DNA from 2 places in the Peribacillus sp. NPDC097198 genome. Region 2 is predicted to be linked to the other one. Evidence: riboswitches for the same ligand, from Rfam matches in the RefSeq annotation. Region 2 holds a riboswitch; the other holds the start of a gene.
The links. A riboswitch is a leader RNA that binds a small molecule or an ion and turns the genes downstream of it on or off. The one in region 2 is predicted to bind preQ1.

Region 1: another riboswitch for preQ1. It lies ahead of queC (7-cyano-7-deazaguanine synthase QueC); the one in region 2 lies ahead of ACIQXQ_RS15400 (QueT transporter family protein).

The regions. Positions count from the first base shown of each region.
Region 1 is NZ_JBIWDO010000006.1:191,408-207,208, forward strand. It holds gene queE (7-carboxy-7-deazaguanine synthase QueE) at 1-503, opposite strand, end outside; gene queD (6-carboxytetrahydropterin synthase QueD) at 496-966, opposite strand; gene queC (7-cyano-7-deazaguanine synthase QueC) at 966-1,628, opposite strand; PreQ1 riboswitch class I at 1,687-1,729, opposite strand; gene ACIQXQ_RS12840 (methyl-accepting chemotaxis protein) at 1,915-3,594, shown strand; gene ACIQXQ_RS12845 (hypothetical protein) at 4,137-4,337, shown strand; gene pgsB (poly-gamma-glutamate synthase PgsB) at 5,097-6,278, shown strand; gene pgsC (poly-gamma-glutamate biosynthesis protein PgsC) at 6,294-6,743, shown strand; gene ACIQXQ_RS12860 (CapA family protein) at 6,754-8,010, shown strand; gene ACIQXQ_RS12865 (gamma-glutamyltransferase family protein) at 8,122-9,702, shown strand; gene ACIQXQ_RS12870 (CapE family protein) at 9,765-9,914, shown strand; gene ACIQXQ_RS12875 (poly-gamma-glutamate hydrolase family protein) at 10,002-10,643, shown strand; gene ACIQXQ_RS12880 (C40 family peptidase) at 10,969-12,171, opposite strand; gene ACIQXQ_RS12885 (arsenic transporter) at 12,812-14,167, opposite strand; gene ACIQXQ_RS12890 (GNAT family N-acetyltransferase) at 14,417-14,911, shown strand; gene ACIQXQ_RS12895 (HesB/IscA family protein) at 15,036-15,326, shown strand; gene ACIQXQ_RS12900 (methyl-accepting chemotaxis protein) at 15,369-15,801, opposite strand, start outside.
Region 2 is NZ_JBIWDO010000008.1:108,544-124,344, reverse strand. It holds gene ACIQXQ_RS15440 (S8 family peptidase) at 1-554, shown strand, start outside; gene ACIQXQ_RS15435 (YcnI family copper-binding membrane protein) at 601-1,263, opposite strand; gene ACIQXQ_RS15430 (copper resistance protein CopC) at 1,283-2,908, opposite strand; partial or broken gene ACIQXQ_RS15425 (IS1182 family transposase) at 3,160-4,500, shown strand; gene ACIQXQ_RS15420 (hypothetical protein) at 5,003-5,305, shown strand; gene ACIQXQ_RS15415 (hypothetical protein) at 6,146-6,715, shown strand; gene ACIQXQ_RS15410 (ATP-binding protein) at 8,309-9,940, opposite strand; gene ACIQXQ_RS15405 (TVP38/TMEM64 family protein) at 10,050-10,709, opposite strand; gene ACIQXQ_RS15400 (QueT transporter family protein) at 10,814-11,299, opposite strand; PreQ1 riboswitch class I at 11,307-11,351, opposite strand; gene ACIQXQ_RS15395 (YbaK/EbsC family protein) at 11,516-12,025, shown strand; gene ACIQXQ_RS15390 (hypothetical protein) at 12,127-12,942, shown strand; gene ACIQXQ_RS15385 (DUF3892 domain-containing protein) at 13,102-13,398, opposite strand; gene adhP (alcohol dehydrogenase AdhP) at 13,673-14,686, shown strand; gene ACIQXQ_RS15375 (sigma-54-dependent transcriptional regulator) at 14,739-15,801, opposite strand, start outside.

The sequences.
Region 1 (15,801 bases), on a different contig from region 2:
TCCGCTTCATCAAATACGACAATCTTCAAAGAGATTTGATTTTCGTCCCTTCTATCGGAAAGCTTAGCTAAGATGTCATCGAGTACTTCAAAATCGGTCTCCATCCTGGAACTTGGCGGTTTTGGTGAAATCGTCAGTTCATCAATATCGAGAAACCAGTCCTGCCACCGGCTACCTTGTGTCTCCACGCCCATTCTGATGTTCTTCTCTTTCAAAAGGGTGACTAACTCCGCCATGTTTTTCAGGAGGCCGGGATTGCCCCCGGATATCGTCACGAAGGAGAAACCCTTGCCTCCCTTGTGTTTTAGCTCCTCCCATATTTCCTCGGCTGTCATCTGGACGATATCTTCCTTGCCAGTCCCATCCCAAGTGAAGGCGGAATCGCACCAAGCACAGGAATAATCGCAACCAGCGGTCCGGACGAACATCGTCTTTTGCCCGATGACCATGCCTTCCCCTTGAATGGTCGGGCCGAAGATTTCCATGACGGGCAGTCTACTCACAGTCCATCCACTCCCGTCTTGCTTCAGCATAACTCGTCGGCGTTTCATAAAGACGGACAAATTCGACCCTAGCCCCTTTATAATCCTTGTTTAGCAAGGCATCAGCCATCTTTTCATATATCCAGACGACGATATTTTCAGCTGTCGTATTCATAAGCGGCAGCGTTTCATTCAAATAGCGGTGATCCAGGTGAATGTCGATTTCATTTTTCCAGATCTCTTTGATGTCGCCAAAGTCGATCATCAACCCACGGGAATCATTATAGCCGCTTATGCCAAAAATGACCTTATACGTATGGCCATGCAGATTCTTGCATTTCCCTTCATAATCATGAAGATGATGGGCTGCATCAAACGTGAATTCCTTGCTCACGAGCACCCGTCTTTGATGATAGTTCAATTGATTACGATGAATGTCCTGTTCTATTTTTTGAAGCTTATCGACAATCTTGAACCCATACATTATAGTTTCACCTGCCGTCTAATCACATAGTCATCCAGACCCCTTTTTCGAAGCTTGCATGCCGGACACTCCCCACAGCCATCGGCTATGATTCCGTTATAACAAGTCAGCGTCTTTTCACGAACGAAATCAAAGGCACCCAGTTGATCCGCCATTTCCCATGTTTCTTCTTTATTCAGCCACATAAGCGGCGTATCTATAACAAAAGACTGATCCATCGAGAGATTCAAAGTGACATTCAACGATTTAATGAACACATCCCGGCAGTCTGGATATCCGCTAAAGTCCGTCTCACAAACACCGGTTACAATATGCTTCGCCCCAATTTGGCTTGCAAGCACTCCTGCGAATGACAAGAACAGTAAATTCCTTCCCGGTACGAATGTAGACGGTAACTCCCCTTCTTCCCCATCCGCCACAGCAATGTCACTTCTCGTCAACGCATTCGGCGCCAACTGGTTCAACAACGACATATCCAGAACATGATGCGGGATGTCCAGTTCCTTTGCAATATTCCGCGCACAATCAATTTCCAAGCTATGACGCTGATTATAATCAAACGTCACTGCCTCCACTTCCGAAAAATGCTTCATGGCCCAGAATAAACACGTCGTACTGTCTTGTCCCCCACTAAACACCACTACTGCCTTTTCTTTCTTCAACATTATGAAAAACTCCTTTTTTACGGAAAAAAGCAGCACCCTAAGAATAGAGTGCTGCTTTTCCTTAGTTTTTTTGAGAGGGTAGCTAGAACCTCTTCCGCCTAAAGCGGCTTATAATCTTTTCTCTATAATCATAACGCAATATATGGAATCATATCAATATATTCCATAAAAACAAAGAGATTCCCTGTCTTTTCAGCCCAATTTCTCCTTTCCTCTTTAAATATCGGTCCCCATTTCCGATAAACAGAAGGTAAACTAATCTACCGAAAAAGGGGCCGTACACTTGAAAAAGATTAAAACAAAGGTATTGTTAGCATTTATGCTAGTCATATCTTTATGCATCATATTAGGAGCCTATAGTATTTACAGCAGCAATAAGTCTCTTAAACATTCTAGAGATATCATCGACCATGAATTGCCTCTTCTTATTAAAGATGAACAATTACTCTATAACCTTTCGCAAAGAATGGCATTTGTTAGAGGGTATATCCTATTTGGAGATGAACAATATAAAGAGGATTTCCTAGCTTATACCGAAGAAAGCAAACACCTACAAGAAGAGCTATTAGCCTTATCCGACTCTGAGAGAACGAAAGAAATCATTGAAACAAGCATTGATTGGAGAACCATGATTGAAGAACGCGTCTTTACCCAGTATGAGCAAGGAGATGAAAAACAGGCGAAAGAAATATTGCTAAATGAAGTAGCGCCCATAAGCACGGAAATAATGGATGGCTTCAAAGAGCTCGCTTCCGAGCGCGAAAAACTGATCGTCGCTTCCGGAGAGACCGTCATCAGCAGTGGAAAATCCGTTAAAACGACGAGTATCATTTTATCCATCATTACAGTCATAGCAGGAATTGGCCTTGCCCTTGTGACAGCCAACCTCATTACCAAACCGATCCTAAGGATCCGAGACAGGATGAAGCTAGTGGAAAAAGGTGAACTGAACCATGAACCACTTAAGCAGACATCAAACGATGAACTCGGGGAATTGACGTTTTCTACAAACGAGATGCAGAGAAACCTTCGCGATATCATCGAAAACATGCTGAATGTATCCGAATCCGTTACAAGCAAAAGCGAAGAGCTGACCCAATCGGCAAATGAAGTGCAACAAGGAAGCAGTCAAATTGCAACCACTATGTACGAGCTGTCAGAAGGCTCTGAGTCACAAGCCAACCAAGCAACGGAAATCGTCCGTATGGTGGAAGAATTCTCAGGAAAGATCCAAAAGGCACACAGTGAAGGAGAAGAAATTTCCCAAACCTCCACAGAGATTCTATCCCTAACTAAGGAAGGGACAGTCTTGATGAACAAATCCGTGCAGCAAATGCAAACGATTGATAGGATTGTGAAACAGGCAGTCGATGAGGTAAAAGGCCTTGATTCACAATCCCAGGAAATTTCAAAGCTCGTTCAGGTCATACAGGACATTTCCAATCAAACCAACTTACTCGCTTTAAACGCAGCCATCGAGGCGGCACGCGCCGGCGAACATGGAAAAGGATTTGCCATCGTCGCCGAAGAAGTTCGGAAACTCGCGGAACAAGTTACAGATTCTGTGGGTGACATTACTGGAATTGTTACAGCCATTCAAACAGGTTCAAAAACCGTCGTTCACTCCTTGGAAGATGGATATACACAAGTAGATGAAGGCACCCAACAAATTACCATTACCGGCCAAACCTTTGAAACCATCAATCATTCAGTGGGAGCCATGAGCACAAAATTACAACACATAACCAATGACTTACACTATATCTCTACCAATAGCATAAAAATCAACCAGGCTGTCGAAGACATTGCAGCCGTTTCCGAAGAGTCAGCAGCAGGCATTGAACAAGTGTCCGCCTCCGCACAGCAATCCAGCTCTTCAATGGATGAAATCACCAATCATGCCAGTGAACTTGCATCATCGGCTGAACAGTTAACAGATCAGGTTAAAAGATTTCAATTATGATGAAAGCCGCTTCCCACGCCTACCTTGTGGGAAGCTTTTCCTTGCATTTAGCTATTCCTATGAAGTTAATAACAAATATATCCTCTTCATTAAAATTGTTTCAATATAGTGAATACAGGGAATAAACTAATAACAACACAAAACACACTATAATAAAAAATTCACCATGAATCTTATACAGAGAGAAATAATTCAACTTACACTATTATTTTCTGAATATTCAATGTATAATTAATATTACTCCAGTAATATTTACATCAGTAAATAGTAGAATAACTACTTCCTCTCTAGAAGTGTCAGCACACTTTTAAAAAGCATTTGAACCAACTCTTAATTACTCTCATTTGAAACCCGATCAACAGGAGACTCTCTAAACAGACGAGATGGTCTTACATCAATATCGTATTCCAAATCCAGAGAACTAAGTCTATATAATCACCTTTACTATTTTTTATTTCCTATTTTATAATAAGTGGTTAATTTCCACCTAAAGTATGTTACTATTAACCTAATACTTTTTAACCAAACAAGGAGGAATTCATATGAAACGATTTTTCAAATTCATAGCAAAGTTAAACGAAGGGAAAGCCCAAGACGAATTCTTTCGCAACGAATACGAAAATTACTTGAAGATGAATTCTGCCGATAAAGGAAACAGAAGATTAGCCCCTATGCTTTATGTTATAGATGGCGGTAAAAAGGACTCACATCCTGAGCTTTTAAATAGAATAAAATCTAGCTAAAGATAGCATCATCTTAAAATTGATTCGAGACTATCAATCTTCAAAAAATACTCTCATCTATAAATAACATTTCATTTAATCCCTTATTATAAATGAATGTAAAAATACTCCAAAAACTCAGAATTTATTCTGGGTTTTTTTTAGTTCTACTATTAACACTATATTAATAGAAGAAACTAGTCTTTTTTTTAAAAACCCTCGTTTCCAAAACTTTTAAGGGAAGGATTTTGACAATTTATTGATGTCACCTCATAGCCCCTCGGGTATTTCATATTAAAAAAACCCAAAAAATATGGGGGGTGATTTTACTCATCTTTATCCAAATCCAAAAAAGTAGCACTAAATGAGTCATTAGAATCAAAATACAGGAATAAAGAAAAAACAAACTAGTAGATTAGAAAATAAATGCACAAATAGGTATAAACAATTATAAAACAGGAAGGATCGTCTACATTAAACTCCTACAGTAGATACTAGGAATTGGGTTTTTATCCTTATAAAAAGAATTCATTATCCTATAAAAATTATTTTTTATTCTCCATCTCATAATAGAATCATCATGAAATGGGGAATCCATAGAGTATTTGTCCTTACATGAATATTATAGCCATTAGTTACTATTACACTCATTTATAGTTTAATTTGGAAATTATCAAAATAAGCTATCTTGCTATAGAAAAACGACCCTTGCTTAATAAGTTTAAAATCATGTAGTGTGTATTCAGTAAATCAAATATATAAAAAAAGAGAGGTTAAAAAATGGCACCGATATTTATTTGTGCATTATTTTTGCTTGGCTATGGCATAGTCGAACAAAAACGCCATCAAAAGCGTCTCGACTCCATTCCCGTACGTGTCAACGTAAATGGGATCCGAGGGAAATCCACTGTAACACGTCTGATTACAGGTGTGATCAAGGAAGCGGAGTACAAGACAATAGGAAAAACAACCGGAACTTCCGCAAGAATGATTTATTGGTTTACGGACAAAGAAAAACCGATCATACGTCGTCCAGAAGGACCGAATATCGGGGAACAACGTCGCGTAGTTAAAGAAGTAGCTGACTTAGGAACTGAAGCATTAGTTTGTGAGTGCATGGCCGTGCAGCCTGACTATCAACTAATCTTCCAAAATAAAATGATTCAGGCAAATATTGGGGTTATCGTAAATGTTCTTGAAGATCACATGGATGTCATGGGACCAACATTGGATCAAGTTGCAGAAGCATTCACTGCAACCATACCCTACAATGGGCATTTAATAACCATCGAGGGCGAACATTTAGAATATTACAAAGAAATTGCCAAACAACGTAATACGAAGGTAATCGTAGCCGATAACTCAAGGATCTCAGAAGAATTTCTACGTGAATTCGACTATATGGTATTCCCTGATAACGCCTCCCTTGCCTTGGCTGTTGCAGAAGCATTGGGTATCGATGAGAAAACGGCATTCCGTGGCATGTTAAATGCACATCCAGATCCAGGGGCCATGCGTATCACTAAATTTGGAGATGCTAGGCAACCGACTTTCTTCGTTAATGGATTTGCCGCCAATGATGCGTCATCTACATTGAATATTTGGGACAGGGTAAGTACCTTCGGATACAGCACGGAAGCCCCTATCGTAATCATGAACTGCCGTCCTGACCGTGTGGACCGTACAGAGCAATTTGCAAGAGATGTATTGCCTTACATAAAGTCCGAAATCGTCATTGCCATCGGTGAAACTACTTCACCAATAACGAAAGCATTTGAGCAAGGAAAATTGGATACAGTAGAGTATTGGGATTTAGAAGAATGGTCAACGGAAGAAATCGTTGCCAAACTGCGCCCAGTCATGAAAAACCGAATCGTTTATGGGGTCGGTAACATTCACGGAGCAGCAGAACCCTTAATTGACGCAATCATGAAAACTAAAACGAAGCAAAAAGCGAGTTAAGTAGGAGGAACCTTAATGTTTGGATCGGATTTATACGTAGCCCTAGTACTAGGGGTAACACTGAGCCTTATTTTTTCAGAAAAAACGGGTGTTGTGCCCGCCGGACTTATCGTGCCAGGTTATTTGGCATTAGTTTTTGATCAATGGCAAGTCATGCTGGTAATTATTATAGTAAGTATCTTAACTTATTTCATTGTCGCTCACGGTCTTTCAAGATGGGTAATCTTATATGGAAGAAGAAAGTTTGCCGCAATGATGATAACGGGGATTTGTCTAAAACTCGTATTGGATTTCGTCTACCCCGTCATGCCTTTTGAAATCTATGAATTCCGTGGTATTGGTATAATCGTCCCTGGCTTGATCGCTAATGCCATTCAAAGACAAGGAATGCCATTAACACTCGGCAGCACGCTTTTATTATCCGGAGTAACTTTCGGTCTAATGAACGTGTATTACCTATTCTGAGGTGGATAAAATGAAACGTACTTTAAACGCAAAAGAAAAAACACTTATCTTTACAAAGCGGACGAAGAAAAAGAATCTCAAATACACTGCAATCGTTCTACCGATATTGATCATCGTCTTAGTCGTAACATCTTGGTTGGGACGCACGAAAGACGTGGAAGTTGTTGCATCCAAACCAAACGATACCCTTACAATGTCAATGGTCGGAGATATCATGATGGGCCGTTATGTCGAGGAAGTGACAGACAGCCATGGTTTTGATTACCTCTTCCGTTACATGAAGCCCTATTTTAACGCTTCGGATTATGTAAGTGGAAACTATGAACATCCTGCTCTAGCAAAAGATGTATCGAAATATGAAGAAGCTGATACAGCCATTCGTCTAAATTCGTATGCAGATGGCGTGGAAGCTGTTAAAAATGCTGGATTTTCTGTCATGACTCTTGCGAATAACCATATGATGGACTTTGAAGAACAAGGATTGCTCGACACAATCGATGAATTCGAGAATGCCAAAATGGATTATGTTGGTGTAGGTCGGAATATTACAGAAGCGAAAGAAAACATCAATTACCAAGATGTTAAAGGCGTACGTATCGCTACTCTTGGCTTTACCGATGTATATGGTAAAAATGCGGTAGCCAAAAATACTCAAGCTGGGTTATTGAATTCCAATCCTGACTTATTATTTGAAATGATCGGTGACGCCAAGGATGCGAAAAAAGGAAACGCAGACTTAGTTGTCGTCAATATGCACTGGGGCCAAGAATATGCTACTTCTGCGACAGGTCGTCAAACAGAATTAGCGAAAGCGGTGATCGATGCTGGTGCAGATATCATCATTGGCCATCACCCCCATGTCGTCCAATCATTCGATGTGTATAAAGATGGACTTATCTTTTACAGCTTAGGAAACTTTGTATTCGACCAAGGCTGGACACGTACAAAAGATTCTGCGATGGTACAATACCATTTAACTGATGACGGACAAGCAACCGTTGATGTGGTTCCCTTGCAAATCAAGGAAGCTACACCAAGACCCGCTACATCTTCTAGCGATGTATCGCGAGTTTTCCGTTGGTTGACGAAAGAAACAAGTGACAACGTGCAATGGTCTAAAAAAGATAATAAGATAGAGATTAAATTGGATCATACACGTGTAATAGACCATAAAGAACAGCGTGAACAAGAGGAAAAAGCAGCCCAAGAAAAGAAAGCTGCTAAAGAAAAGAAAGTAACCCAAGAAGAGACAACTACTGAAGAATAGAAACATGAAGCACCATCATACAACTAGATAATACGTGAATAAGAGTCTACTAGCAGGTATGCTAGAAGACACACATCTTAGAAGATCACACCGAAAAGAGGCGATCAATCAGTGTTTTATCCTTTCACACGGAAAGTACTCCTTTCCCTTTGTTTGCTCATTTTTATAGCAGGATGTTCAAAAACTGACCCTCTTTCTGACACGCATGATACCAATGAATCTTTAAATGATAAATCATATGGAGTTAGCTCTTCCAACCCTATCGCCGTAGAAGTGGGGATGAATATATTAGATAACGGTGGAACAGCGGCCGATGCGTCGATTGCCGTTTCTTATGCATTGGGTGTAACTGAACCCTTTGGATCTGGAATTGGCGGCGGCGGCGGAATGCTGATTGTATCCGAATCTGAGAAACCTAATTTTATTGATTATCGTGAAACGGCTCCTGAACGTTCAAAGTTAAAACATAATACCGGTGTCCCTGGCTTTGTAGCCGGGATGCAAGCTGTCCATGATAAATACGGAACCATTCCGATGGAAGACCTTCTTCAGCCGGCCATCGACCTGGCTGAAGAAGGATTTGAAGTCGATAAAATGTTGGCCTCCCGCCTAAAGGCAGCCAAAGCAAGAATTTATTCAGAGAAAACTCTCTTGTTTTATCCTGATGACGATTCGATTGAACCAGGAAAGGTTTTGAAACAAGAAGATCTTGCCGACACATTGAAACTGATTCAGCGAAAAGGGCCCGATGGGTTTTATAAAGGGAACATCGCACGGAATATCAAAAAAAGAACAGATGTAGACTTAATGGACTTAAAGCATTATGAAGTAAAAGAACGAGAGCCAGTCCAAGGCAAATTCGCCGGATATGATGTTTGGACCGCTCCCCCTCCCTTTTCAGGGATAACCGTCCTTGAAATGTTAAATCTCGCTGAAGAAGTCGACTTAAGCAATGCTTCAAATAAGGCAGATTATATGGAGTTACTGGGAGCCATTACCAACGCCTCCTATAAAGATCGAATTAACTATACCGGGGACGGAATCAGCGCAGACAAAGCTGAACAATTAGTATCTCCCCTTCATTTGGACAACCTGAAAAAAGAGATAAATAAAGGTGATTGGTCAAATGTAGAGTTCCAGTCTGAAGAACATGAAAGCACGACTCATTTCGTCGTCATGGATAAGTATGGCACAGTCGTTTCTACGACCAATACACTCAGTAACTTTTTTGGTTCCGGTGCCTATACGAACGGCTTTTTCTTGAATGACCAATTGAAAAACTTCCGCACTGGCCTGAATAAAATCGATGAGCATAAACGCTCAAGGACCTTTACCGCTCCTACCATTCTTAAAAAACAAGGGGAAAAGACAATCGGAATCGGTTCGCCTGGTGGTGATAGGATACCGCAAGTGCTCATGCAGGTCCTGTATTCCTATACAGAAGGTGAGGATACGTTCCAGAATATCATAGATCGCAATCGATTCGTATTTGATGGTAATACCATCTATACAGAATACCGCCCTTCGCCTGAAACAGCCTCTGCATTAGAAAGAGCCGGTTACAATGTCGTACAAAAAGTCGCCCCTGTGTTCTATGGTGGCGTACAGGTACTCGTTAGAAATGAAAAGAACGGTAGGTTATCAGGAGCAGCCGATCCTCGGAGAAATGGCAGTTGGCAAGCACAGCAATAAAGAAAACGCCTATACATCTTGAAAACATCTAAATTTTTATAGATCTATAAGGGGACGAGAAAATGAAGATATTAAAAAAAGTAGTAAGCTGGGTTATCCCTGTTGTTCTGATAGCAGTCCTGCTTGTAACAATGAATACGTTCAAACGGTCTGAAACACTGACTCCCGATGAACAAAAGAAAATAGAACAGTATACAAATATCCAAGAGTAAAAAAACAGGTTGAACCTCATGAGGGTTCAACCTGTTTTTCAATGGTTATACAATACAAGGAGATTACAGGACGAGGAGGCAAATAGGATGGAGAATGGATACTCAAGTTTTGCGGAACTGCAGCAGAATGAAAAAGAAAACACCGATTATAGCATTACGGCTTTTCATCGTAATCCAGAAATAGCAATTTTTGCGATCCATGGCGGCAATATCGAACCGGGAACTAGTGAAGTAGCCTTTGCCCTTGGAGAAAGACTCCATTCAAGTACGTATCTATTTGAAGGACATAAACGAAGGGATAACAGCAAACTGCACATCACCTCCACCTCCTTCGATGAGCCAACCGCCATACTGATGGCAAATAACGCAAAAACAATCCTCTCTTTACATGGTTATCGCGATTCCAATGAAGCGTTAATCTATATGGGTGGCAGGAACGAGACCTATAAACATGTGATACAAGTAGCCTTAAAGGAAGCTGGATTTCAAACAGCTGAAGCACCGAAGCATTTGTTGGGGATGAATAAAAACAATATTACCAACCGTTGCAAAACCGGCGCTGGCGTACAAATGGAAATATCCAGGACTTTACGAAAACATTTTTTCCTAGACAGTGACCTTAAGAGGACAAACAGGCATAACCAGACCGAAGTGTTGAATCAATTCATTAGCGCTTTAGAGAAAGCCACCATTCACTACATGCTCAATCTGAATAAAAAGCAATTCTAGTGCAACGATTGGAATGGCTTGATCACTTATCAGGAGCTTGTCCTGCATCTTCCACACTTATGATTAAAACAATCTTTCAACCCTCAGAGAAGCCTTCTTGGGGGTCTAAAAGATTGTTTCAAGTCCCCTCCCTCCACTACTTCTTTTTCGATAAAATATGATACCCACATCCTTTGAGTATTCTGTGACTTCTACACAAAAGAAACTTATCGCACAAGCCTCATTTAAAGGTCATTCAACTCTGAAAAACTTCATTGAAAAAGAGGATATAAAAAAGAAGATAGATAGGGCCAGTTTCAAGCCCCCTCTATCCTGTCTCTTGCATTTAATTCATGATAAGTTGTACTTGGCCATAGCTTTCGAACTTCTGGGCAAAATACCCGGAAGAAAGGTCAGATATATGGACACCGGCTTTCTCGGTTGTATGGATAAAACGCCCATTCCCAAGATAGATCCCTACATGGGTTACACCTTGTCTTGTACCTGTATCCCTAAAGAAGACTAAATCGCCCGCTTTTGGTTCTGATATAGCCGGCAACCACTCATAATAGTCAGCAGCAGAGCTACGTTTTATGGAAATCCCCTGCTCCTTCATGGCCCAGTAAATGAATCCACTGCAATCCATTCCCGTTAGCGGATCAGCCCCACTGAAAACATACGTGAACCCTCGTAAAGTATAAGCATATCTGATTACATCGTATGCATTGTCATATGCTGTTTCTTGTCCTTCATAGAACGGGAATAGAAGATCACTGTATATTTGAAGGTATTGACCTTCCATCACTTCATTAGTCGGTAAAGCATTACGTTTTTTGATGGAGTTCATGTGAATGCTGTAATTGTTTGAAATGCTACTTAGCGTTTCACCCGGTTGTACGATATGTTCCCCTTTAGGTGTATACGTTTTATAGATAACTTGATATTTAGCAAAGTACTTTTCCGTACTATTTCTTATTTGAACGGTTTCTGCACCATATCCAGAATTGACGAATTTGTCTTTTCCTAGATAAATCCCTGCCGTCACCACTTTTGATGTGTCTTTTTCAAGGAAAAAGATGATGTCTCCCGCCTTAGGAACAGCCGTTTCCATCCCAAGTTTATAAAATCCGTCTACGGTTAAACGATCCACAGCCACATTCTGCTGAGAAAGGGCCCAATGAACCAATCCACTCGAATCAAAGCCTTTAGAAGGGGTCTCTTCTCCTGCTGTTTTTTTGAATCCAACAAATGTTTTTGCATAGTTGGCAATTCGTTTCCCTCTCTCCGCCCACTGATAGATGGAAGGAGTATAGGCTGTCTGTATGATTTTAAGTTTTTGTCCTACATATAACTGGGTATCCGGTAAACCATTGATATTCATCAATTGTTCTGGCGTTATATTATAAATCGATGCAATGGATTCTACCGTTTCTTGCGAGGAAACTGTATGAATCCGATCTGCTGCATCAACTTTTGTACCAGGTGTAAAGGTCACTCCAACCATGACTAGTAATAAAAGCAGCATGCTGACTAATAATTTCCTTCTCATTTTGAACCCTTCCTTTTTGGCTGGAAATACATTCATAGAGCAGTTCCAGATTATTGGCAATCATAAATTCCAGTTACTATAATGAGTCTTTTTACTTACCATCTCCCATAATATCGGTGATACTTCTATATCCTTTAGACTATATATGACAAAAAAATTGTAAATATTAATCCTTTTTTAACAAAAATGACACATTTTAATAGTATATTATACTTATATATTTATTTTTCGAACTCTTTAAGGACTTAGTGCCTAGTCAATATGTTCCATCAAGCCAGAAAGTTCTTCTAATATAAAGGTAGAAAAACAAAAAAAGGAGAGGCCAGCTGGGCTTCTCCTTTTCACGGTACATGCACCGTTTGAATTTGCGAGAGATTTACATATATACGTTCTCCTTTGGCCGTAGCCAATTCAACCAAGCTATCTTCCGTCTTCTTGAGTACCCCCATTTTCATAGGGTCCTCCCCTCCATCCAAAACAACGAGCTTTCCTTCGATCGTTTTCAGCTGTTCTTCCAAGGATCGATAGAGCGGTAATGAGGTTGGGTTTATAGGGAATTGTTCATGAGTGAGCGAGTATGGTCTTTCCCCTTGCGTATAGGGGGTTAGCCATTTAAGATGATGGAGGAAAAGGGATTTCATTAGTAAAAGACCAAATGAACCCAATAAAATAGTAAAAGCAATGTCACCACTGTAGCCAACGGGATGACTCGTACGGTAACATTCACATACTCTTTCCATGTGATTTTCACTTTATTTTGTTTCAGGATATGCATCCAGATCAAGGAGGCAAGTGTACCGATGGGCAATAACAAGGACCCCATATCACTTCCTATTATATTGGCAAGATAAATGGTTTTTAATGTGATGGGATCTAACCCCATTTCCGTCAACGTAATGGTCCCGATCATCAGGGCTGGATGATTATTGAAAATGTTCGATAGGACCGAAACAAGCCCTCCCATCACCAAACTCGCACTTAATAATCCTTTGTTGACAATCGGTTCACAGATTTGAACAAGGATGGCTGTAAGCCCTGCATTCTGAAGACCAAAAATGATGATATACATAGAGAACGCAAAGATAAGAATATGCCATGGAGTCTTCTTCAAAATATCTACGGGACTCGTACGTAGATGATACCATCTCCAAATAAGCAATGATAATGAACCCATTACCGCAACCCACTCTATAGGTATCGATAGATAAGAAGCCACGAATAATAAACAGCGGACAATGAAGACATAGGTCAGTATCTTGAACATGAACTTTGTACGTTGCCTCTTTGTTTCCACCGTCGTATTCTCTTTTAACGGATGAAAATTTTTAGTGAAAAATCGTTCCTCAATGTCATAGGAATGGGAGGGCAATTTTTTAGGCAAATCTTTCTTGATGACCATGAACATTAACCATGACATGAATAACAGCCCCAATGTTGCAGGTACGAACATCATGGCTGTATGCATATAAAGCGTCATATCGACGATTTTCAAGGCAATCAAATTGACGATGTTACTAACTCCAATGGGTGCGCTGGATGCAGTGGCTATCAAGGCCCCACTCAAGAGATATGAAATGGTTTCGTGTTTCTTCATTCGAAGGTTTTTTAAAAGTAATATGAGGATGGGTGTCGTGATCATGATGCTCCCATCGTTATTAAATAAAAGCGTCATTAAAAAACATAATAATTGAATGTACCAATACAAACGATATCCGGAGCCTTTTGCAAGGGTTACAAGTCTCGCAGCAGCCCAATGAAAGAATCCGAAACTCTCGAGTATGACTGCCATGACAAGCGTTGCCATGATGGTGATGGAGGCACCCCCGATTTTACCGATGATATCCATTACATCCCCACGTGATACTATGCCAGTAAGCAATATGATTGCCGCGCCAAATGAAGCTGGCCAAGCTTCGTTTAGCCCTCGTGGTCTCCATAGTATGACAACCATTGTCATGACGAAGACAAAAATGGTCACCCCGATTTCAAAATGCATGATGTTCTCCCCTTTTTGGGCCTTGTGCCATTGGACCCTACTTGTCCGATTCTTATATATATATTCGTCATTAGGTATAAGGAGCGGGACAAGTAACCACGTCCACTAAATTGTGCCTTTGTCACTTTAGTGAACATGTCTCCAATGGAAAAGGGCCTAACGAAAAACTTCCAAGAATTTCCTTGTTTAAAAAGAGAAATCTGCTATAATTTTCAGAAAAAAAACTGGAAACCAGAAAGGTTGATTGACATGGAATTCACCATCCGTAGCATGCAAGTCGGCGACATCCCACAAGTCCAGCATGTCGCGAAGACAAGTTGGCATAGTACGTACGAAGGGATTATCCCCCTTACAATCCAAGAACGTTTTTTAGATGTGGCCTATAGTGACGAGATGATGAAAAAGAGGGTTAAACACTCTTTTGTTTACGTGGTCGAAGTGGCTGAAAGAATTGTCGGATTTGCCGACTTTTCTCATGTAAAGGAAGGTGGAGAAGTCGAACTCGTGGCGATTTACTTTCATCCGGAGTTTCAAGGAAAAGGTATGGGTACAGCTTTATTGCAAACAGGAATCGACCACTCCAAAGGTTGGAAAGAGCTTTTTATAAACGTTGAGGAAAAAAATGAATCGGGGACAGCCTTTTACCAGGCAAAAGGATTCGAAGTTGTTTCTCAGTTTGATGATGACTTCGATGGACATGTCCTCAAAACAGTAAGAATGGCCTTGAAAAAGGAAGGATTCTAAAAAAGGGCTGTGAAATATTGTTATCCAAGAGAAAATGTTATTACTCTTGCCACGAACATGATAGAGTGAATATATGACTGCGCTTAACTTATGAGGCAGTGTCTAAACATTGGGAGTGAACAACTTGATAACCATCACTAAAAAGGCCCAGGAAGTCATTAAAGAGATGCAACGGAATATGGAAGAGGAAACATATTTACGGTTTGGGGTAACCAGTTCTTGCTGCAACCAGATGAACTATTATTTGAACCTTGTGCGTCATAAGACCGAATTAGAGGAAGTACTAGTTATAGATGGGATAAAGCTTTTAATGAACCCTTCGGATGCCCGTTTCACGGATCAAACCGAAATTGATTTTCAAGACAATGGCTTTTTAATCAATAATCCAAATCCATTAGTATCACCGCTACAGTAAATAAACAAAAAGGGAAACCAGATGGATGGTTTCCCTTTTTGTTTATTCCTTTATATGAAACCCTTTCAATGTATGCTCTAGGTCATCAATCAATTGCGTGACATGTTCTGTATATTTTGCAAGCTCATTGGACGAAGCGGCTTGTTCCTCCATGGATGATGCAATTTCTTCTGAAGAAGCAGATGTTTGCTGAGAGACCGCAGTTATTTCCTCCATCATTTTCACAACCGTTTCTTTTTGTTGATTAATCGATGATATGGACTGGGTTTCTTCAACAAATGAATAGGATATTTTACGAACTGAGTCCTCAAGTTCCTTCATGGCCTTGCTTACCGTCATGACTGCACTTTTTTGGTTCGCACTAATTTGATTCGTTTCATTGGTCGTCTTCAGTAGCATTTCCGTGTCTGAAAAAATGCTGTGTATGATGTCCTGGATGTTATTTGTTGCTTCTTTCGATTCCTCGGCTAAGCTG
Region 2 (15,801 bases):
AAAAGGTCTCCGTCATTTCACTTTCATTGGGAGGGCCCCCGGATGATAAGGAACATCAGCTCATACAAAAAGCGATACAGAATGATATTCTTGTCGTTTGTGCAGCTGGGAACGGTGGAGATGGCCGCCATGATACGGATGAGTTAGATTATCCAGGAGCTTATTCAGAAGTGGTGGAAGTGGGGGCGGTGGACTTAAGCCGGAACTTGGCAGATTTTTCGAATACGAATGACGAAATTGACTTAGTGGCACCGGGTGTCGATATTCTCTCCACATATCCAGGAAGCAAATATGCAAAGCTCAGTGGGACATCAATGGCTACACCACATGTGAGTGGAGCTGCAGCCCTCTTGAAAATCATCTCAGAAAAAGAATTCGGTCGTAAATTATCAGAGGCGGAACTATATGCCCAACTGGTAAAAAATACGGAAGATTTGGGGATAAGCAAGAAGGCACAAGGAAATGGAATGTTGAATTTATCGATGGTCACGCATAGTGCACAGAATGAAATGAGAAGAACCATTGAGGCAAGCAAGACCATGGTTGTAGAATAATAAGTAAAAGATGCCCCAAGTGATTTTGGGGCATCTTCTTAAATGATTACTTCTTATTTTTACGTGCGGCTATCGTAAGGGCAATAATCGAGATGATCAAAGATAAAAGGCCAAGTATGATGATCAGTGTTTGATCGTTATTCCCATCTTTGTCTGTGGACTCCTTCGATTTGTCTACAGAATCGGAATGAGAGTGATCACCTTCTTCGGCATGTTCATGGACTGATGAATCTTCATTGCTCTTGGAAGCTGCCGTAATTTCTGTTATGGAGTGTGGTAGGTCAGAACCTTCCTCTCCACTCCATTCGACAATCTCCCCATCGGCATAGTATTGAAATGCATCCCAAGCGATATCGGCCTCATCCTTTGGATTTTGGGCAACGAACGTGAATTGTTGGAACTGGCCTGCAGCAATGCCATCACCAGTCGCTTCCCAGGTTACTGTTTTTACATGTCCTTTTTTATCCTTTTCCGTTGTCACTTTCCAATCGGGGACTGGTTGGTAACTTGAAAAGGTGATGCCTTCAGGAACTTTTAAAGCGACTTTCGTGGTGGATGAATCTTTTTCTACTGGTACCTTAAGTGTATAGGTTTCCCAAGCTTCTGGTGCGGACGTGCTTGGTTGGACTGTCACATGGGCATGAGCTGATCCAGCAAAGAGGAATAGGGCTGCTATTGTAGAGGTAAAAAGCTTTGTATGATTTTTCATGTTTAAAATTCCCTTCTGGTTATGAATTCCCGACTAAAATTATGAAATCTGCATCAATGGAACTGAGTTCCTTCGTTAAACCATGAACTTGTATTTTCCATTTTCCTGACATGGCTATAATTGATTTGGCTTTAAATTGACCATTCTTTCCTTCTGGAAGTTGCAATCTTATTTCTCCAACGTCTCCATCCAAAGATTCCATAGTCAATGTAAGCTGTTCGATATTTGTATAAGGATTGCCCTCATCATTCTTTAACTCTACTTGGATGTAGTTATCCCCAGTTTTATTGGGGGTTACGGATAATGTCACCTGATCATCGTCTTCGGTGATCTCCGTTTTCCCTACAGGTCCGGGAGAAGAATTGGCCGTCTGTACATTCGTTAAAAGAGCGGCAAGAAGAAGAACCATGATTCCCACACTAAACTCTATCCCTGTACTGAGACCCAGCTTCTTCGTTTTTCTTTTCCCACGGAGTAAATGCAACGCTCCAAATCCCATCATGATTAACATAAGTCCAATTTTACCGAGTAATAATTGTCCGTATGTAGTATGTAGTAAGGAATACAGGGTTGGGACATGTTGAAATGTACCATATAGGCCGCTGACTATCAGCACAATCACAAATAGAATGGCCCATGAGGAAAATTTCTGAATGACCGACCAATAATATGTTTTATTATCATCCATCATTTTTGGATTATAGGATTTTGGCAGAACCACCAGTATGGCCAATAAACCACCTAGCCATAGAGACATGGATAGTATATGCAAAAAGTCCATAGATACAGCCAAATATTGATGAATCGCATCCGTGGTATGTCCGATAAATGCCTTGCAAACCATCAAGGAGGAAACAAGGACTAAAGGTAAAATGAACATGAGCTTGTTGAGTTGTTTTCTCATCATGACGAAAATAGCTATAAATAAAACGAGTAGTAACGTAATTTCTATTAGCCATATACTTCCGAATTGGGTAGACTGCAATACTTCTTTTAGATACGTTCCATTGAAGGCATGCTGCCAACCCACTTGAGCGTCAATCGTAACCTTTAAAGGAAGGCTCAGTAGAATGGAAATAGCCAATCCAGAATACGATAACCAAATGTAGCGCCGGACTCTCCTGCTGATTGTACCAGTAAGAAGATTTTTTGATAACGATATATAGAAAAAAGGTACACCAGTTAAAGCAGCAAAGCAAAGATATTGGAGACTTTGCAGAAAAACTTGTACGGAACTGGGGAAACCTGCTTCATCTTCTGTATTCATTTGATCCGATTGGATATTTGACTTGCCATACTGAAAGGGAATGGTACCTTCGATAGGGTGGCTATCACTAGAAACCACTCTCCACTTAATGATATAACTTCCTTCTTCCAAAGAGCTTGACCACGTTGCTTCAAGTGTTTTTTCAGAAACTTGGATATCTTGAAGTGGTACTTCGTTTTTGTTTTTGCTGATTACTTTTAGCGAATAAAATGAAGGTTGTATATCTTCACTGAACCGAATGCTGATCGTTTCAGGAATAGTGTCTAAACTCTCATTCGGACTAGGGTTAGAGCTTATAACCGTTGCATGGCCAAAGACTGTTATTGGGAATATAAACAAGGCAAGAATACTGACAAACAGCCATATGGAATTCTTCATTTTGTTGTGTCATCACCCTTTCGTAAAGATTCTATGAACTAGTATAAAATGAAATTGTGAAATAACAATGAAAAAGTAAGAGAATCTTGTTACATTTTTGTGCTTGTCATTGTTTATATTATTTACTTGTAAGTTTGTCACTAATCATTAAGAAATAATTAAGATATCATTCAGGCTGTCGACAAAGTCGATGAAAATCGACTTTGCCTACAGTCTTTAAAATAAAAGTATTAAAACTTGAGGTGATAAAGATGCTTTCGAAACATGATTCTATTCAGCGAGATCAACTTGAAATGATTACTTTGGATCAATTGGTTCGTAAAATTGAGGCGGCCATTGATTTCTCTTTCATTTATGATTTGGTGAAAGATATGTATTCTGAGGTAGGTCGCCCAAGTATCGATCCAGTTATTTTGGTTAAACTTGCATTCATTCAATATACCTTCGGTATACGTTCCATGCGTAAAACAATTGAAGAAGTTGAAACAAATATGGCTTACCGTTGGTTCTTAGGTTACGGTTTCCACGATAAAGTACCTCATTTCTCAACCTTCGGAAAAAATTATGAGCGACGCTTTAAAGATAGTGATCTCTTTGAACAGATTTTCTATCGCATTTTAATGACAGCTGCCCAAAGAAAATTAATAAGTGCAGAGCATGTATTCGTTGATTCTACTCATGTGAAAGCCAGTGCAAATAAACGAAAGTTTGCAAAGAAAGTCGTCCGCAAGGAAACACGAGCATATCAAGAACGCCTTCAAGAAGAAATAAATCAGGATCGTGAAGATCATGGAAAGAAACCTTTTCCACCAGATAAATTTGATAAGGAAGAAACCAAAGAAATGAAAGAAAGTACAACAGATCCTGAGAGTGGTTACTATGTGAAAGATGAACGGACAAAACAGTTTGCCTATTCATTTCACACAGCTGCAGACCGAAATGGTTTTGTATTAGGGACAATTGTAACACCTGGAAATACGCATGATAGCCATATGTTAGAGCCACTAGTAGAACAAGTGATTGAAAAAGTTGGAAAACCTGAAGCTGTTGCTGCAGATGCAGCTTACAAAACACCAGCCATTACAAGCTATCTTTTTGGCAAAGAAATCACGCCAGCTTTACCCTATACACGACCACGTACAAAAGAAGGATTCTTTCGCAAATATGAGTATGTTTACGATGAACATTTTGACTGTTACCTTTGCCCATCGGGCGAGGTTTTAAAGTACTCAACAACAAATAAAGAGGGATATCGCGAGTAGAAATCTCCCAAACACAAGTGTAAGACATGCTCATTTTTATCACAGTGTACGGAAATCAAAGACCATCAAAAAGTGGTGACGCGCCATATCTGGCAAGAAAATATGGAAGAAGCAAATCACCTGCGTCATCATCAAGATGTAAAACCTATCTTTGCGAAACGCAAGGAAACGATTGAGCGTGTATTCGCAGATGCAAAAGAAAAGCATGGTATGCGTTGGACTACTTTAAGGGGACTTAAAAAATTGTCCATGCAGGCGATGCTTACTTTCGTTGCCATGAATTTAAAGAAGATGGCCAATTGGACATGGCAAGGTCCGAAAATGGCCTAACAAAGTGGGCTCGTATAGACCTATACTTTAAATCTCGAGCAAAATTTCAAGAAAATATTAAAAAGGGGTCCGGAATGAAATCATTCCGGACCCCTTTTGTCGACAGCCGTTTTATAAAGTTTAGCAATAATATATAGAGTTCTTATTTCGATTATAGAACTAAATATGCTAATTATATTTTTCCAAAGAAACTAATAGAAAATGGTATGGTTTTTCCTTTTTAAACAAGTTCGAAGTTATTTTAACTAAATAGCAGAGTGTTTACAAACCCCTTTTAGTTGTAGAATTTGCTTCTGTAAAAACTAGTAAAAAAACATTTTTAAATATTATAAAACACACTCTTCTAACTTTTCATGTCTGCTTATTATCATCGGGAAGATAGTAACGTGTTTCGTAAAATTAAGCTTCAAAATATAATTTTAAATTTATAATTATATGGTTTTTGCTTTTTATAGAATTTAATTGTAAAATTGTTAAAAGTATGAATATGAGGAGTTGTATAATGAAAAAAATAGGATACTCTTTATTAGTCTTATTACTTTTTGTAGGAATTGGCTTTAGCTATATTCAATATAAGAAATCAGACGTTGAAGATAGTGTAGTGGAGTATTTAATGAATCAAAAAAATATTTCGAAAGAAGATATTATTTCTAGCGAACCATTTTTTGCGAATTTAAGAGGAGATAAAAATTGGATGGTCAGTATCAAATTGAAAAATGATAATAAAACATATCAATATTACAAAAGTAATAATAAAGTTATTTTAGAATCATATATAGAAGATGGAGAGTATTTTACTCCATAAAAACAAAACTTATGCTGATCAAATTTCATCAAATAATAAAAGACTATGATTGTTAACTGAGTTTATACTTCTAAAAAGGATTTAGACATCAACCACTAGTTTGCCACACAGACTTTAATGAGAAGTGAGTAACCATATTATGTATATTTATACGGTTAAACGATGAGGCATTATTTGGCTTCTGTATTGGAACATTCTAAGAAAGATAATAGGTTATTCCTTTTTACACAATCTATGACTACTGAACTGGTTTTAAAAGTTTCCAATCATGCAATTTCTAAGCTTTTGAAAGGCTTAGTTCTTCATATGAATCTTGGCTCACAATATTTTTAGTAGTGAGCCTATTCCATATGTTCAAAGTTACCATATTAAAATGGTGCCAAAACTAACTAGACAGAATTCTCTTAAGGTGCAAAAATATTTGTATTCTCCAGGACTTAAAAACCTAAAATAGCAAGTTCATATTGAGAAACCGAGAAACCATGCAAGGATTCTTCAAGTCCTATAAAAAATTCAGAAAGTGAACTAAGTACACCCTCAAGAAACCTAACAGTACAATTAGTGATGTTGTACTTTCTACTCATGCACAATCGGACTTTAGTCAATATTTTTGATCCTTAGATAAAAGTAAAATTTACGTTTTTTTCCCTCTTTAACTCTCATAAAATATATTCTTCTTAATTTAACAACTCACTCTTTCTTATGGTACTTTATTAAATTAATATATTAAGTTATTGGTGGGTAAATAGAACGATTTTTTAAAAAGTATATATTATCGCTTTAATTTTTTGGTATATTTTTACTTAATTAGTAATTTATTAATCATAAAGGAGTTTTATAATGAAACTATTAAGAAAAATGATGTTACCTTTTTTATTAACAATGATTGCACTTACTATTTTTAGTGAAGAAACAGAGGCTGCAATAGATAATAAACCTGGAGATATTATTATAACTAATTCTACTGCTTCTAGCGGTATTACCGGACATACTGGCATATATATTGACGCCACCCATATTCTACATACCTCTGGTAGGAAAAGTGAACCATATCCTATAGTTTTCACTGAAAAAGAATGGCATGGGAGGTATGCTAAGTCTAAAGTTATTAGACCAAAATCAAGCTCTTTAGGAAAAGATGCGGCTAAAAACGCTATAAAGTATTTTAAAGATAAAAAAATCCCATACAGTCTTAAAGATGCTGTGAGTAAAGGTAACAAAAATATAACCAATATTTATTGCTCTGAATTAGTATATTATTCTTATCATAAAGCTGGTCTAAATTTGAAAGTTAAATCAAATTACTCGCCAATATGGGGTGAAATACAGGGGTTAGTAGAACCTTATATGTATATTAACTCTGAAATAGTTGAAAAAAATAAATATAAATTTATCGACAATAAATGGTAATAAAAAGTGGTGAGATATACTTTTAAAATATGGTGGAAAATACTCCATAAAAAGAATTCCAATATAGATTAATAAAATTTTTAAGAAAGTAAGTCTAGTTACTAAACTTATTTTCAGTTTGTAGACAAAAGGGGTTCAGAGTATTTTCATTCTGAATCCTTTTTTTGATATTTTCTTGGAATTTTGCTTAGGATTAAGAGCTTGGGTCTCTACGAGCCCACTATATTAGGCCATTTTTGGACCTTGACATGTCCAATTGGCTATCTTCTTTAAATTCATGGCAGCGAAAGTAAGAATCGCCTACATCGACAATTTTTAAAGTCTCCTTAATGTAGTCCAACCCAGACCATGCTTTTCTTTTGCATCTTCGAATATGCTCGACCGTTTCCTTGCGTTTCGTATAGGTAGGTTTTACATCTTAATGATAACGTAGGTAATCGGCTTCTTCCATATTTTCTTGCCAGATATGACGCGTCACCACTTTTTGATGGTCTTTTCTTTCTGTACATTGTGATAAAAATGAGCATGTCTTTAAACAAGTGTTTAGGAGATTTATACTCGCGATATCTCTCTTTATTTGTTGTTGAGTACTTTAAAACCTCGCCTAATAGGCGAAGGTAACAGTCAAAATGTTCATCGTAAACACACTCATGTTTAGGGAAGAATCCTTCTTTTGTCCGTAGTCGTGTATAGAGTGAAAAGCCGGCGTAATTTCTTTGCCGAAAAGATACTTGTAATGGGTAGTGTTTTAAAATTTGCATCTGCGGCATTGGCTTATGTTTTTCCAACTATCTCAATCACTAGTTCAACTATTGGCTCTAACCTATGGCTATCTTGCGTATTTCGAGGTGTTACAATTGTCCCTAACACAAAACCATTATGTTCTGCAGTCGTGTGAAATGAATAGCCAAACTGTTTTATCCGTTCATCTTTCATGTAGTAACCACTCTTAGGATCAGTTCTGGTGGAAAAGGTTTCTTTCCGAAATCCTCACAATCATGATTTATTACTTCTTGATACTCTCGTGTTTCCTTACGAACGACTTTCTTTGCAAATTTTCGTTATTTGCACTGGCTTTCACATGAGTAGAATTAACGAATACATGCTCTGTGGTTATTAACTTCCTTTCGAAAGCTATCATTAGAACCTAATAGAAAACCTGTTTAAACAAGTCAGTATCTTTAAAGCATGGCTCATAATTTTTCCCGAATGTTGAGAAGTCGGTGCTTTATCGCGGAAACCATAACCTAAGAGCACCGACAGTAAACTTATTTGTATCAACTTCTTCAATTTTTTTAAGCATGTAACGAATACCGAAGGTATATTGAATGAATAGATTGTGTAAAAACAGAGAAAGAGATAGACATTGTAGCTAGGGATATGAGTACATCTAGTATGATGAAAAAACACTCGATTTGATATTGAGGGCAGCTAGATGAAGTCATGTGGAAACCGGGGTAACTGAGTCTCTTCGGTTTTGTGGAGATTAAAAAATTCTTGAGCTCTAAATATTATTGAAACCATAACGCAGGTATATAAAAATCTCTTTTTATTATGGCCAAGCAAAAAAGGACAAATATAAGTATACTTGTCCTATTTGTATATGGGTAATTCAATTTTCACTTCGGTGCCATGACCTGGTTTGCTGTTAAAGAGTACTTTTCCTTGGTGTGATTCGATAATACGGCAACTAACGGTCAAACCGAGTCCCGTTCCTTTTTCTTTTGATGAATAAAATGGTTCCCCTAGGTGCTTCATGCGATTTGTTTCTATTCCACAGCCATTATCCTTGATGATGATGGTAATTGAATCCTTAATTTGCTCAATCTCGATTGCGATATGGGATGCCGAAGCTTCCATTGCATTTTTTAGCATGTTTATGAATACTTGTTTAAGCTGGTTTGCTTCACATAAGATTAGCGGTATTTCATTTTTTACCTGTATAGACATTTGCGTGGAGGAAGAATTGGCCTCTAATTTAAGCAAGTCTCTAACTTCACCCATCAACTCAACGATTTGATTTTCGCTGAGTGTGAGTTCTTGTGGTTTCGCTAGGACCAGCAATTCACTTACAATTAAGTTAATGCGGTCCAGTTCACTAAGCATGATGGTATAGTATTTTTCGTGGGGATGATCGCTACTACTCAATAGTTGAACGAAACCTTTTAATGAAGTTAGCGGATTCCGCACCTCATGTGCAACACTTGCTGCGAGCTCACCGACAATGGATAGTTTCTCGGATCTTCGCAAGCGTCTTTCTGTTTCGCGAATTTGTGTAACGTCTTTTGCATAAGTAATGATACCTGCTAATTTGTTCCCTACCAACATTGGTACAAATGTACATGAAAGTAAGATGGAATTCCCGTTTTTGGTAACAAACTCTATATCTTGTCCTTTTTTTATCCCTTTTTGTTTTGCGACTACATATTCACAGGAAGAACGGATAAGCTCTTTAGCTTCGCTGGAAAAATTCATATCGACAAACAGGTCGCCCTGAACCTCTTCATTATGAAACCCGGTTACGGCTTCGAACCTAGGATTGACAGTTGTAATGGTACCCTTCAAATCAAGCATTAGCATGGGGGAAGGATTGTGATCAAACAAAGATTTATAGCGCTGTTCACTAGCAAGCAATTGACTTTCCGCGGCAATTCTTTCTGAAATATCCCTACCTATGACTACTAACCCTTTTCGTGAACCATCTTCATGGAATGATGGGACTTTTATGGTATCGAAGGTCTTAAAATGACCGTTGGGCAGTGGGATATTCTCCTCACAACGCGTAATCTTCTTCATTGCCCATGTTTCTTGATCGGAATCTTCGCAGTATATCAATGAATCTCTGTAGAATTGCGAGTACTCGGCAAGCTCGCTATCTTTTTTCCCTTTATAGTCCACATTCTCCAATTGGAATAACTGAAGGCCAAACGTATTCGATTCTAGCCATCTACCTTCTCCATCCTTAAAATTCACAAAGTCTACCATTGAGTTAATAAGGGTACTTCGAAGTTTCTCTTCTTCTTTTAATTGTTTGAATTCTTCTCTTTTAGATAAGTAGAGAAATAAAATCAAACCGATTAATAGGACAAAGATGAACCCTTCTGCTCGCTGGAGTTGAAGGAACGCCTCTTTATTATTCAAAGAATTAGTTAAATAGTAATTGAAAACAAGTAATGTGGTCATTCCAGAAAGAATGTAGATTACTAATATGATACGTCTCGGCATATGGGGTCTCCCTGAATTTTCCGACATTTACAAAGCTGAAATACATACACATTTTAACAAATTATTGGCTGAAAATGTAGGATTCCACGCAAAAAAACAGGCCACAAGGTCACCTGTTTTTCTTAAAGAGTGATAGGTTCTTTTTTTTCTTGAAGCGCTTGTAGAGAAGGAAAAACGTTAAGAGCAGGAAACCGAGTGCAATCAATGTATATTGATTCATTTCTACGGAAAGAAGTCCATATGGGATTAAAGAGAGAAAGAAAAAGTAGATGAGATTGCCTAATGCTGTTGCCATTAAGAAATCTTTGAAGGTGACGGAACTAACTCCAGCTGCAAGGTTTATTAAACTTGTCGGTATGAAAGGGAAAATCCTACCGGTAAAGACATACATAAACCCATGATCCTTGACGGACTCCTGCCAGTCGGTACCCATCTTTCTTAAAATCAATGACTGGAACCAGTGCCTGGCAGCATAGAAAATGGTTCCTGACGCGACCACGCTTGTTAACCAACTCCATAGATACCCGAATGCAAAGCCAAAGATCGTTACATTAATTGTTAAAAGTAAAATCAGGGGGATGACAGTAAAGGAGTTCTGAATGATCATCAAAACGAACGTCACTACAAAGGTAAGAAGGAGATTTTCTGTCAATATGGTTATCACGGATTCCAAGTCGCTATTCCAAATCATCGTGAATATTTCTGAATTTAGCCCGATGAATGTTACTACAATCAGAAGGACGAGTAACATCAGTATTTTTTTCTGCAAAAAGTCACCACCATTTATCAATTTTTTCGAGAATGGTTGAAAAAAAGAGCCGCTGCATGTAGCAGACAGCTCTTTGGATATAATGTTCTTTATGCACAGTGAGTTCAAAGCAGCTTTCCAAATTGAATTCTTTTATTCATTATATAAATGATGGGTGCACCAATCAGAAGGACGAGGAACTCTGCGGTAGCCGTAGCTGCCCAGCTTAATAAGAATGGCGCTCCTACGACTAAATTCAATTGAATAGCAATTAAGAACATCGTCATTGTGAATATGATAATGGTCACGGCCATTCGACCCTTAATGCCCGTTATGAAACGGGAAGAAAAGATGACAAGCAATAAGGCTATCAGAGATTGCCCGACCCCGAAAATCAAGTCATATGCCCCTAGCTGTGAAAAGAAGAGGTTGGATATGAACACACCGACGACTATGCCGTATATATATTTTTTATTAAAGACAATAAGGTGGTTTAACATTTCGGGTATGCGAAATTGGAACACCCCGGATATAATCGGCTGAAACACGAATGAGACAGCGATATATATGGCAGCCAATAGACCATTTATCGCTAGTGTACGAATATTCATTTTTTCTCTCTCCCTAGTTTTTTATCGTGGGATGGTTACGAACCACGTTTAGGCTTTTGCCCGAAGTTTAATAGTATCGTATATTGGCCTCTTTCGTCAATTTCAAGATTTTATGCGGAATATTGAATATCTAGAATAAAGGAAAGAGATTTTGCTTTACTATAGTGAAGAATGGTACGATTTATAAAAAGAGTTAAAGGGAAGGGATGAAAGTAAATGTCAATCGAGAGTGTTAGGGCCCACTTTAAACAATGGAACAGGGAACATGATGTGATGGAATTCAAAACATCTAGTGCCACAGTAAACCAAGCTGCGGAGACAATCGGGGTTATACCCGCGCGCATTGCCAAAACGTTGTCATTTAGGGGAGAAGGAGACCAAGCAATTTTGGTCGTGGCCGCTGGAGATGCGAAAGTCGATAATAAGAAATTCCGGAAAATGTTTGGGTTCAAGGCAAGGATGTTATCTCCAGAAGAAGTTCTTGAACAGACCGGACATGCAATCGGGGGTGTCTGCCCATTTGGATTGGCAAATGAACTGGATGTTTACTTGGATGTTTCGATGAAACGGTTTGAGACAGTTTTCCCGGCTTGCGGGAGCGCGAACTCAGCCATTGAACTTTCACTCGGGGATTTATTTCAATTCTCAAAAGCAAAGGACTGGGTAGATGTTTGCAAGGACTGGGAACAAGAAGTGAATGAAGATATGCAGAAACATATCATTTGAATGAAGGAATAAAGTCCACTTCATGTGGACTTATTTCTGATAGTGGGGAGTTATTAGGTTCTAATGAATTAGGATAGAATGCCAATGATGGAGGGTCATGGATGTCCAATGTAGAGTACAAAAACAATAATAGTAGTTATCACAGTCTTAAAAATCTATATGAGGAAAATATCACGGTCAGAAGCATAGCCCAAGAGTTTGAGTTTTGTGGAAAAGATGAATCGGCCATTGATATCAAAAATGTAATGGAGGAAAAACACTTTGATACATTGGCCGTGAAAGACCAGGGGGAAATCGTTGGTTATATCGATAGACATGAACTTGGCGAAGGGAACATTTCGGATTATATGAAGCTCTTTTCCCCAAGGGAACTTGTATCGGATTCAACGCCCTTGATCCAATTGTTAGGCATTTTTAAGAAGAAAACGAGGGTATTCGTGTTAGAGAATAATTCAATCAAAAAGTTAATCACGCATGCCGACCTCCAAAAACCACCAATCAGGATGCTGATTTTTGGCTATATCACTTTATTGGAAATGAGACTTAGTGATATTATCATGCATCGATTCGGGGGTGAAAGCTGGTATCCGATGATTAGTGAGGATCGTCTACATAAGGCAAGTGAATTATATGAAAGGAGAATGGAGAAAAATGAGGAGATTAATTTAATTGAATGTCTACAAATTAGCGATAAATTCGACATTATTCATAAAGATAAAGAGTTGAGAACATTTTTTCAAATCCCATCCAAAAGTAAGGGGAAGAAAGATGCCAATGCCATCAGGAAGTTACGGGATAAGATTTCGCATGCTAATGAACTTGGGATGGATATGTCTTGGATTGAAATCATAGAAGTGGTCGAAATCTGTGGCCGCTTGCTGGAAATCTCTGAGTCCTATCATTATGAATGGGGATAAACAGATAGAAGGATTGGAGAAAAAGGGAGAGTGCTGGTTGCTCCATTTTCAATATCCCGGAAAACCTTGAGGAAGTCGTTAGGAGAACCTGTTAGTATGCGGTTCTTTTTTTTGTTGCGGAAAAAAGCTGCCTGAATGGAAGGCAGCTTTTCTCGGTCTTTAAAATTCAGGCAGTTCATCCAGATTATTTTCTTTAATGCCATCAGGCTCACTCCGCAAAATGTCCCGACCATATTTATGAAAGACATCTACGTTTGCGAGTGCACCAGCCTTGGCTTCTGAAAGAGCGGTGGGATAGTCCAGTTCCCTTCCGGTATTTGTCTTGATGGCGATGATATTATCCTCTTCATTCTTCCGTACGGCGACAATTTCTTCTTTGTCGTTCCCACCTTGTTGGTTTGCTTGTGGCGTTCCTTGTTGTTTGTAGGATTCATAGGCTTCTTCAAATGTGTCCATTGTACACCTCCTCTTTATAGGGTGAACCATTTTTCCAGCAATATACGAACTGGTTTTCGTCATCATTGAGCCGGATTTCTGTCATAATGGGCCGAATTTTCGGCTAGGATTTACGTTTGAACCTAACTTGATTGGACTTTTCTGTTTGGCATGGCACTTGCATTATAAATAAGTGGAAGTGAGAAAAACACGGACCTAAGGGAGGAATAGAATCATGAATGTAAATCAGGGGACAAGTACGGTGGAATCGAAAACATTGAAGGATGTTAAAACAATGAAGGCAGCGGTCGTCAATGAATTTAAACAAGAGCTTGAAATAAAGGATGTACCGATTCCGGATTTAGAGTATGGTGAGATTCTAGTTAAAATTAAGGCATGTGGCGTATGTCACACGGATTTACATGCAGCACATGGCGACTGGCCGGTGAAGCCAAAGCTCCCGCTTATTCCTGGACATGAAGGAGTAGGGATTATCGAGAAGGTAGCAGAGGGCGTCACAACATTGAAAGTCGGTGACCGAGTAGGGATTCCATGGCTTTATTCAGCATGTGGCGACTGTGAATACTGTTTAACGGGCCGTGAAACGCTCTGCTTGGATCAACTCAATGCAGGATATTCGGTGGACGGAGGATATGCGGAATATTGTAAGGCACCGGCAAAATATGTTGTCAAGGTTCCGGAAGGGCTAGATTTTGCCGAGGTCTCCCCAATTTTCTGTGCAGGTGTGACGACGTATAAAGCGCTTAAGGTTTCAGAAGCAAAACCAGGGGACTGGGTCGCAATCTATGGTATTGGCGGACTTGGGCATGTTGCGCTTCAATATGCGAAGGCGATGGGATTCAATGTCATTGCCGTCGATATTCAAGATGATAAGCTTGAGCTGGCAAAAGAACTAGGAGCGGATTATACAGTGAATGGGTTGAAGAATGATCCCGTTCAAGCAATTAAGGATAAAGTTGGTGGCGTACAAGCAGCTATTTCTGTTGCCGTAACGAAAAAAGCATTTGAACAGGCTTACAGTTCAGTCAAAAGAGGCGGAACACTCGTCGTGGTCGGATTGCCGAATGATGAACTTCCTATCCCTATTTTTGATACGGTATTAAATGGGGTAACTGTGCGAGGTTCAATCGTTGGTACAAGAAAAGATTTACAAGAATCTCTTCAATTTGCGGCAGATGGAAAAGTACGGACGAATATTGAAACAAGACCGCTTGATGAAATCAATGATGTGTTTAAAATGATGGAAAAGGGTGAAATTAACGGTCGTATCGTTTTAACAATGGAATAGAAAAAAATGAAAGGGTGTCCTATTAATGGGGGCACCCTTGTTCATATAAGAGTCAGGTATGTTTTTTTTCATTTAGTATATAACGTAATTTCCTCATTGAAATCTGTAGGCGCTTGGCGGCTTCATTCCGGTTTCCATACGTTTTTTGAAGGGTTTGCAGGACGAGCTCTTTTTCGATGGTAGATTCGAACTGTTTGATTTCCAAGAGTATGTTTTCAAGCGTCAGCTCATCTTTTTCATTAAAATCGGCTACAAGTTTCTTCCGCCATTCTTCGAGAGGGTTTTCAGGAGAGTGAAGATCCATTGTAGCTTGTTTCTTGGGTGAAATGACCTGATGGGTAGGGAGAACGATATCGTCCGCAGTGATATCCTGTCCATGATCTGCGAGGGTTAAGGTTCTCATCACGGTATTAGATAGCTCACGTATATTTCCGGGCCAGTCGTATAGCTGTAATTTTTCGATAGCCTCTTGTGAAAAGGATACATCTGCCTGACCATTCCTTTCGACCAGATGCTCGACAAGGAGAGGGATATCCTCTTTTCTATGACGTAATGCTGGTATTTCAAGAGTGACAACATTCAGGCGGTAAAATAGATCCTCCCGAAATTTATTGTTTTCTACTGCTTGCTGAAGATTTTCATTAGTGGCAGCTACCAATCGTGCGTTGGTCCGTAATGTCCCACTGCTTCCGACCCGCATAAATTCCCTAGTTTCCAAGACCCGCAGAAGCTTGACTTGGATGGCTGGACTGGCATCAGCAATTTCATCAAGGAAAAGGGTTCCATTTCCGGCTATTTCAAAAAAGCCTTTTCGTTGTTGGGTTGCACCGGTGAATGCGCCTTTTTCATGGCCGAATAATTCACTTTCAAGCAGGGATTCTGAAATGGCTCCACAATTAATCGCGATAAAGGGCTCGTGGTTACGCGGGCTTGCTGAGTGAATGAAGCGGGAGAGCACCTCTTTACCCGTTCCCGTTTCCCCTTCTATTAAGACATTAACCGATTTTTGAGCGACTTTGAACGCCATTTCTGTCAGTTCTTTCATTATGACACTTTCACCGACGATGAGACCGGAGTCCCTGGCCAGTTTCTGAAAGAAATGCTGATTCACATCC